Regions from separate parts of the Lactobacillus sp. ESL0228 genome, predicted to be linked through region 3. Evidence: predicted binding sites of a transcription regulator. Region 3 holds the regulator's gene; each other region holds the start of a gene.
The links. The regulator HrcA, encoded in region 3, represses chaperone genes, less so after heat shock. The targets are predictions, from matches to a motif close to TTAGCACTCNNNNNNNNNGAGTGCTAA.
Positions count from the first base shown of each region.

Region 1: the regulator HrcA is predicted to act here: its motif matches at 2,161-2,187, upstream of clpP (ATP-dependent Clp endopeptidase proteolytic subunit ClpP).
Region 2: the regulator HrcA is predicted to act here: its motif matches at 1,807-1,833, upstream of F5ESL0228_RS07925 (ATP-dependent Clp protease ATP-binding subunit).

Region 1 covers NZ_REHJ01000007.1:213,182-216,474, forward strand. Annotated here, with positions in the region: gene yvcK (gluconeogenesis factor YvcK family protein) at 1-482, shown strand, start outside; gene whiA (DNA-binding protein WhiA) at 490-1,425, shown strand; gene clpP (ATP-dependent Clp endopeptidase proteolytic subunit ClpP) at 1,545-2,129, opposite strand; gene F5ESL0228_RS02960 (SH3-like domain-containing protein) at 2,471-3,293, shown strand, end outside.
Region 2 covers NZ_REHJ01000011.1:179,828-183,120, reverse strand. Annotated here, with positions in the region: gene F5ESL0228_RS07930 (AAA family ATPase) at 1-1,664, shown strand, start outside; gene F5ESL0228_RS07925 (ATP-dependent Clp protease ATP-binding subunit) at 1,870-3,293, shown strand, end outside.
Region 3 covers NZ_REHJ01000008.1:315,503-318,795, forward strand. Annotated here, with positions in the region: gene dnaK (molecular chaperone DnaK) at 1-114, opposite strand, end outside; gene grpE (nucleotide exchange factor GrpE) at 134-712, opposite strand; gene hrcA (heat-inducible transcriptional repressor HrcA) at 724-1,773, opposite strand; gene ribF (riboflavin biosynthesis protein RibF) at 1,899-2,834, opposite strand; gene truB (tRNA pseudouridine(55) synthase TruB) at 2,854-3,293, opposite strand, start outside.

The DNA of each region.
Region 1 (3,293 bases), on a different contig from region 3:
CAGAAGCAGTTGAGCCTGTTTTAAATTCAATTGCGCAAGCTGATGCTGTTGTCTTGGGACCAGGTAGCTTATTTACTTCAATTTTACCTAATTTGATGATTCCTAATTTAGGTCAAGCTGTGCGTCAAACAAAGGCCGAGGTTATTTATATTTGCAATATTATGACGCAATTAGGTGAAACGGATCACTTCTCAGATTGTGACCATGTAGCTGTAATTAACAATCATTTAGGGGGGCATTATATTGACACTACTTTAGTTAATGGTGCTGAAATTGATATGTCGAAATTTGATCCCAATGATTATGATGCTTATATTGAACCTGTTAAAAATGATTTTACTGGCTTACGTTTGCAAGGATGTCGGGTAATAACTGATGACTTTATTGATCAGCATAGTGGTTTAGTTTTTCATGATGGTCAAAAAGTAGCTAAGGAAATTATTAATCGAGCGTTTGCGGCAATGTCACGCAGAAAGGAATAGATGATTAATGTCAAGTTATGCAAGCCAAGTAAAAAAAGAATTGACTTCGCTAACAATTCATCCTGAACATGCCAAAGCTGAGTTGGCAGCTTTTTTGCGTATGAATGGTGTTTTGAATTTTCATGATCATCAGTTTAGTCTTGATATAACAACTGAAAATCCAGCGATTGCTAGACGGATTTTTTTGTTAATTAAGACGGCCTATCATGTAGAACCGTTGTTAATTGTATCTCGCCGAATGAAACTGAAGAAAAATAATCAATATTTAGTTAGATTACAAAATCATGTTAAGGAAATTTTGACTAATTTAGAAATTTTAACTTCTAATAATGGTTTGATTACGCGGATTCCAAAACGTATTTGTTCTTCGCGAGAAGGGGCAATGTCTTATTTGCGTGGAGCATTTTTGGCTAGTGGCAGCGTCAATAATCCAGAAACGAGTCGCTATCATTTAGAAATTTATTCTGCTTATCAGGATCATAATAATGATTTGTTGGATTTAATGAATCGGTATTTTCAATTAAATGCTAAAACTACTAAGAGACGCCGTGGCTATATTGTGTATTTGAAAGAAGCACAAAAAATCGGTGATTTTCTTCATATTATTGGGGCGTTTAATGCTATGTTGGCATTTGAAGATTTGCGAATTATGCGTGATATGCGTAATTCGGTTAATCGATTGGTTAACTGTGATACTGCCAACTTGAAAAAAACTGCAACAGCTGCGGCTAAACAGGTTGAAGATATAGAATTTCTGGAACGCAAAGTTGGCTTAGAAAGTATTCCCGAAAAATTACAGGGAATTGCACGATTAAGGCTTGCCAATCCGGAATTGTCTTTAAAGGAAATAGCTGCGCAAGTTCCAGATGGACCTATTTCTAAATCTGGTGCCAATCACCGATTTAAAAAGTTACATGAGTTGGCACAAAATTTAAATGAATAAAATAAAGAGCTAGCAACCCTCGTTTTACAAACGAAGCTGTTAGCTCTTTTACTGTGTTGTAAAAAGTCCCCACACAAATTTTGCATTGTGTTAATAAGTCTTTCATTTAGTTAGTGTAACTATTTCTTTTGATTGGCCATAATTTCATCAATTAAGCCATAATCCTTTGCTTCTTCAGCTGTTAAGTAATTGTCACGTTCAGTGTCTTTTTGAATCTTTTCAAGTGGCTGTCCAGTGGTTTCGTGTAAAATCTTATTGATCTTTTCACGACTCTTCAAGATTTCATTGGCAGCAATTTGAATATCAGTTTGCTGACCTTGAGCACCACCTAAAGGTTGATGAATTAAAACAGTAGAATTTGGTAATGCAAACCGTTTGCCCTTAGTGCCACTGGTTAAAAGAATTGAGGCCATTGATGCAGCCATTCCGATTGCAATTGTAGAAACATCCGATTTAATAAAGTTCATTGTATCCATGATTGCTAAACCAGAAGTAATGACACCACCAGGAGAATTAATGTAAAGGGAGATATCCTTGGTGTTATCTTGAGCATCAAGAAATAATAATTGCGCAATAATTGAATTAGCCAAGTCATCGTTGATTTCACCGCTGAGCATGATAATTCGATCTTTCAACAAACGTGAGTAAATGTCGTATGAACGTTCACCGCGAGCAGTTTGTTCAATAACTGTAGGTACGAGCATTTTTTAACCTCCTAAATTTAAGTTCAAATTTTTAGCACTCTAAAAAGTACAGTGCTAATTAAATCACTTACATTGATTGCTGTCAATGAAAGTGTATCAAATTTGTATTATATATCACGACACTATTGTTATATACTTAGAGAATGAATTTAATTTTTGGAGGAAATATTTTGAAGCTTTCTAATAAAATAGCAACATTCTCGATGATGTTACTTGGTAGTTTAGCGCTTACAGCTCATGTATCCGCTAATCCGGTTCTAGCTGATACGACAAATTCGCAGCCAAAATCATCACAGCAATCGCAAACACCAAATGATGCAAATAGTTCTGCTAAAGAACCAATGGATGATGATGCGGGCGATATCGATAATAATGCTGGTACAACCAGTAATGCAGGCAATAAAAACACTAAGAAAGAAAAGCAGCCTAAGCAAACCATTACGGGTTATTCAATGATGACTAAGGTCGCTGGTAATAAAAACTATAAAGTTTGGAAAGAAATCTCTGATGGTAAAGTCAGTAAAAAGGTCGCTGATGGAATTAATTTTCGGTATAGTCATATTCAATCTGACCAACTGATTGAAACTAAAAAAAATCGGTACTGGAGAATCTATGTTAATGGTCGTGAAGTTGGTTATGTTAATGAAAAGTTTTTTGCAAGAAACCAAATTGCCGTGCCTAAGACAGTTAGTTTGGTTAGGAATGAGCTTTATAGTTTCTTCCCCAAGGATGCAATTTCGTATGTAACTAATAAATGGGGAACAGTAATTGATAATGATCAGGTTCAAGTATCTCGTGATAGCATCACTTGTTCTAAACCCAAAACTTATAAAGTTAAGTATACTTACGGTAATACAACCGCTATTGTTAAAGTTACCATTAGAAAAAGTACCACTGAGGGAATTGCCGATCCTAATGAAGTAAATTCGTTCCCTGCTCAAAAAGGAACTAGCGATTATCAGGCTTGGAAGACGCACTACGGTTCTTCTATTAACTACATTAATCCAAATGAATATAGCCCAGAAACCACCCCACATGAATTTAAGAGTGGTGACTTAACTTTGAGAACGCGGTTTTATCAACCAGTTTTATTAAGCGTTAAAGACCCAACGGATGACAATATTAACCGTGTTGGTCATATACCTGAAGGAGTGACTGTTTCGC
Region 2 (3,293 bases), on a different contig from region 3:
TTGAGCGTATTAATACTTTTTATCACTTTAGTACCTGTCCAAGGTGCCATGGTTATCGAATTGATCCAAGCCGCTGGCAGCAATTGGTTGCTGGGAAAAGCATTGTGGCAGCTGAACAATTAACGTTGGGTGAGTTACCACAATACTTAGACAAAATTAAACAGGAATTACCCATAGAAATGCAAGATTTAGCGGAAAATCTGTTGGGCGAATTATTGCATCAAGTTACACCATTATTAAAATTAGGTTTAGATTATCTAAGTCTTGATCGACCTGCCAATAGCTTGTCAACCGGTGAATTACAGCGAATTCAACTGGGGCGAACTTTAAGAACGGAAACTACTGGTGTACTCTATGTATTGGATGAACCATCGGTAGGATTACATCCGGCTAACATAGACGGATTAATTGATATTTTTCATGAGCTTATTAATCAGGGGAATTCTTTAGTAGTTGTTGATCATGAAACTGCAATTATTGATGCGGCTGATTGGGTAATTGAAATTGGTCCAGGCTCTGGCAGTCAAGGCGGACAAGTTATTTCTCAAGGAACGCCCAATCAGCTTAAACAAGATTCAAATTCATTAATAGGACCATATTTAACCGGAACTGCACAGTTGTTAGTGCGGGAACCAGCTTCAAAACAGCAACTCTTTAAGCAAGGTAAATTAGACTTTACGGTTGACCATCATTTTAATCTTAATAATGTTCATGTCCAAATTCCGCTGGGCAAAATGACGGCGGTTACTGGTTTCTCTGGAGCCGGAAAAACTACATTAATTCTCGATGCTTTGCTTCCGGCCTTAAAGGCACAAAAAGCGCATAAAAGCACTCCAAGCTGGGTTACAGATTTATCTGCAACTGGGATTAATAATGTAGTCAGTGTTGATTCTACTCCTGTAGGTAAGAATCAGCGCTCAACGGTTGCAACTTATACTGATATCATGAATAATTTACGCCAATTGTATGCACGTCAGCCATTAGCCAAGCAGTTACATTATCCAGCTTCGTACTTTTCATACAATAATAAGCAGGGAGCATGTCCAGCTTGTGGTGGTAGTGGCGTGATTGCACTGGACATACAGTATTTACCCGATATAGTTGAAACTTGTTCTTTATGTAATGGTCATCGCTATAATAAAGAAGTTTTACAAGTTAAATGGCATAACCTGAGCATTGCTGATGTACTCGCTTATTCTGTGGATGAAGCTTTAAACAAGAAGCTATTTAAGGGTGAACCCAAAATCTTGCAAACAGTGACCACTCTGCATGAAATGGGATTGGGGTACTTACACTTAGGCGAAGCGACTCCTGCATTATCCGGTGGAGAAGCGCAACGATTAAAATTAATCAAGCATTTGCATCGCCAGCAAAAAGGAACTTTGTTTGTTTTTGATGAGCCCACAGTTGGCTTACATCCACAAGATGTGAGAACTCTGCTAAAAGTCTTGCAAAAATTGCTGGATCATGATGCAACCATTATTACTATTACCCACGATTTAGATATGATGGCAAATAGTGATTATATGATCGACTTGGGACCACGAGGTGGAAAAAATGGTGGTCAAATTGTAGCTGATGGTACTCCTCGTGATATTCTCCCAAAGCAGGCAAGCCTAACAGCAGGATATTTGCAAAAACATTTAAAATTATATCAAAAATAATCTTAATGCTTTAAGGATAATCAATTAATGACTATCTTTAAAGCTTTTTCTATTTAAGATTGATCTTAGACTTAGTTGTGGAAAAATAAGACATATCTCTTGCACTCTGTGGATAACCTGCTAAAATATAAAGTATAAGAAATTAGCACTCAAAGCTTTTGAGTGCTAATAAATAATTTATAACCTATGTGAGGGGTGGCTATATATGACATATTTTGACAATGAATTTGATAATTTGTTTAATGAATTAAACAATTCTTTCTTTAATGATAGTAATAATAGTAACGGATCAATTCCAATTCATTATTCAGGCAGTATGAATATGGCACCGCAAAATCTGAACACAAATGCTCAAGCACAACAGAAAAAGCCTATCGGTGTCGATCTAGTTGAACAAGCCAAAAATAATAAATATGATCCAGTGATTGGACGAGACGAACAGATTCAAGAGGTTATTGAAATTTTAAGTCGGCGCAAGAAGAATAATCCAGTGCTAATTGGACCGGCTGGAGTTGGTAAAACGGCAATTGTTGAAGGGTTAGCCCAAAAGATTGCTCAAGGCGATGTTCCCGAAAAGATGAAGGATAAGCATATCATTGCAATTAACATTAACGATATGGTTGCAGGTTCTAGTTTGCGGGGTAGCTTTGAAGAACGCTTGAAAAAAGTAATTGATGAAGCTAAAAACAACCCTAATATCATTCTATTTATTGATGAATTGCATAATATTGTTGGCGCAGGGTCAACAGATTCGGAAAATAATAGTGGTGATGCCTCTAATATTTTAAAACCAACTTTAGCTAGCGGTGACTTAAACCTAATTGGTGCAACGACGACAGGAGAGTATCGTCAAATTGAAAATGATGCGGCTTTGGCAAGACGTTTCCAACCAGTTGATGTGCCAGAACCTTCTACTGATGTAACGGTTAAAATTTTAGAAGGTCTTAAGAAAAAATATGAGGACTATCATCATGTTAAATATAGTGATAGTGCTTTACGCTTAGCAGTCGAATTGTCACAGCGTTATATTCAAGGACGTTATCTACCGGATAAGGCAATTGATTTAATTGATGAAGCTGGAGCGAAGAAGGGGCTTGATGCTGTACCAAATGATGAAGTAAGTCTGAAAAAACAGATTAAGCAATTAGAAAATGAAAAAACTTCTGCTGCACAAAATGAAGATTATGCAAAGGCGAGTGAACTCAAGAAACGAATTGAAAAATTACGTGAGCAAATGGATCATTTAGACCAAGCTTCAGTTCCGCGTGTGACAGACCAGGATATTTATGCTTTAATTGAAACTAAGACTAAGATCCCAATGAGTGAATTGCATGCAAGTGAAGGGCAGAAGAACCTTGACTTAGCTGAAAAATTAAAAGCAACTGTAATTGATCAAGATAATGCTATCGAGGTTATCACGGATGCAATTGCCCGCAAACAAGTTTTTAAAGATAATAATCGTCCTACTGGCTCGTTTTTACTCACTGGTCCAACCGGTGTTGGTAAAACAGAACTAGCTAAACAATTAGCAATTCAATTGTTTGGTGGCGAAAATCATTTAATTCGCTTAGATATGTCGGAATATCAAGATCAAATGGCCGTGAATAAGCTAATTGGGTCAGCACCGGG
Region 3 (3,293 bases):
AGATGGAGTAGTTCGATTACCTTCTGGATTAGTAATAATTTTTGGTTCTTTACCTTCAAGAACTGCAACAGCTGAGTTAGTAGTTCCAAGATCAATACCGATAACTTTTGACATTTTTTTAACTTCCTTCCAATTATTGTGCGACAACAACCATTGCTGGTCTTAATGTACGATCTTTATATAAATATCCTTTTTGTAAAACTTGCACAACATGATTTTTTTGATCATCACTTTCGGCATCAACGGTTTGAACCGCTTGATGCAAAGTTGGATCAAATTCCACACCTTCAGCATCAATTTCGCTAATTCCATGATCTTTCATGGCTTTTACAAGCGAATCAAGGGTCATTTCAACACCCTTTTTTAATTGCTTAGAAGCTTCATCGTCAACTTTAGTTGCTAAAGCCCGCTCTAAATTATCCATTGCAGGTAAAACGTCTTTAGCTAATGATTGTGATTCATACTTAATCAACTGTGCCCGCTCGTTATTATACCGATTTTGCATATTTTGCATTTCAGCTTGGCTACGTAAAAATTTATCTTCTAAATCTTTATTTTCTTCGCGCAACTTAGTTAATTCAGCCACTTCTTTATTTTCTATAGATTTTGACTTCTTTTTATTAATTTTGTTAGTATCACTATCAGTTGCTTTAGTTGTTTGTGATTGAGCCTTATCCAAATCCTGTTCGCTAGTAAATTTTTCTTTACTCACGTTAACCTCCTTTATTTAAATCGACCATAATACTCAAGCATTTTTTTAGCTAATTCATTCCTGAAATATTCTAATAAACTAATTATTTGCGAATATGGCATATTATTGGGGCCAAGTAAAGCAATTACACCTTTACCATGAGAACCAACGCTATATTCTGCTGTTAACAAACTATAATCTTTTAGCAAATCATTAGATAATTCTGAACCTAGACTGACTTGAATGGGAGAATGATTATTATTCGTAATTGTTCCTTGACTCATCCAGTGTGAAATTAGATCTTCATGATCAATTAAGTCATAAAGCGTTCGTAAGCTGGTTACATCATTTAAAGATGTATTATTGAGCAGATTGATTTGACCATCGACATACATTTGCTCACTAGCTGCTTCATTAATAACATCTTCCACTAGTTCAATCAAACCATCGATATGACTACTGTTAAATTTCTTATTTAGTACATGACTTAATATGGTTGGTGATACATCCCCCAATGTTTTACCAACAAGTTCATCGTTTATCATTCGAACAGCTTTTTCTACTTCATCGCCATTAACATTAGATGGCAATTGATAAACTTGATTATGAACGTTACCATCACTAGTTACTAAAATAGCCATGATCTGACAACTGAACAAGGGAACTATTCGAAAACCGGTAATAGTCAATGTACTACTTTCAGGACCCTCCGCAAAAGCTGTATAATTTGTTAAATCAGACAAAATCTTAGCGGCTTCTTGCACAATTTCATTAACTTGATGAAACGGTTGACTAAACTGATTAATAATTTTTTTATAAACAGAAGATGGAATTTGAAGAGGCTCAACTAAATTGTCCAAATAATAACGATATCCATCAGTTGATGGCACACGTCCACTAGACAGATGGGTCTTTTCAATCAATCCCCGCTCTTCCAATAGAGCCATTTCATTTCGAATTGTTGCGCTAGAAACTTTAATTGGTAACTGATTCATAACAGTTTTAGAGCCTACAGGATCATGCGTTTGCGTAAAATCATTTATAATAGTTTTTAAAATTAGTTCTTGACGTTCGGTCAACATAAATATCGCCCTCACTTTTAGCACTCACACTTCAAAGGTGCTAACAATTATTATGATACTAGGTTTTAGCAGATTGTCAAGTTGAGTGCTAATTTTTTTGAACAAATTTGTATAAATAGATTAGTCTATTTATTTAGATTAGAAAAATATGCTTTTATTTCTGCCTCATCCTGAACCATTTGCTTTTTCAAGTCGGTTAAATTGCTAAATTTAATTTCTCCTCTTGTATACTTATACCATTTTATAATCATTTTTTGATCATATGCATCTTGATTGAAACCAAACAAGTTTGATTCAATATAAATTTTTGAATCGTCATTGATTGTAGCATTATAACCGACACTGGTCATTGAATTGTACCACTTGCCATTAATTTTTGTTTTAGTAGCATAGACTCCTATCTTAGGAATCACTTTATTTGTATCCCAAACTAAGTTAGCAGTAGGATAGCCTAACTTATGTCCATTTCGTAGTCCATGACCAACATAACCAGACATTACATATGGAAATCCTAATAACTTCTTAGCTAAAGTCATATTCCCTGCACCAATTGCCTTTTTAATTTCTGTTGAGCCTATTTTTTGTCCATCATAGCATTGTTCAGGAACATTAATAATATCAAATCTACCTTTAGCAAACTGTGGTAAATTTTGCATATTAGCTACATCTTTAGGACCATAGGTATAATCAAAACCTGCAACAATTGTGTCAGCATGTAATTTGACAATAATATTATCAACAAATTTCTGTGCAGTTAGTCTACTGAACATCTTATTAAAATGCATTACCAATAAGTAATCTACGCCAAGTTTCTGCATTTTATATGCTTTTTCATCTAAGTTGTCAATATACGTTACACCAGCATTTTGATACACTTCTTTAGGATGTCTATCAAATGTCATTACCATTAGAGGCAGATCTTTTTTTATTGCAGTTTTTTTTGCAATCTTGATAAGTTGTTGATGTCCACGATGAACACCATCAAAAAAGCCTAAAGCCAATATTAGTTTACCCTGAACAATATTATCTGTAATTGGATAATTTAAATGGATAATTTGCACGTTGAGACCTTCATTTCAACTATTTATTTTGTAAAAGCATCAGTTCGGGACAATAAAGATGTCCTTTCACATGATAAATTGCTTTAACCTTTTTATTGTAACGTAAAGCAACTTGTTTTTCATTCGTTTGTAATGAAATTGCTGCACCGTTTTGAACTTTTTTCCATTGATCTTCAGTTAAATTTAGTTGTTGGTAATCCTTAAAAAATGTTTCGATCGGTTGAATATATTCAACAATGTGGGATGGATTGCAAACAATGTCATCTAACTTGACCGCTTGACTAATATCGAAGCCAGAACTAGCAGTACGACGTAAACTTTTCATTGTGGCCGGGATATTCAATTTATTGGATAAATCATTGACAAGAGAACGAACATACGTACCTTTACTACATTCAATTTGAAAGCTAAATTCCTCTTGCCCTTTTTCTTTATTAAAAGTTGGCGTACCAACTAGAT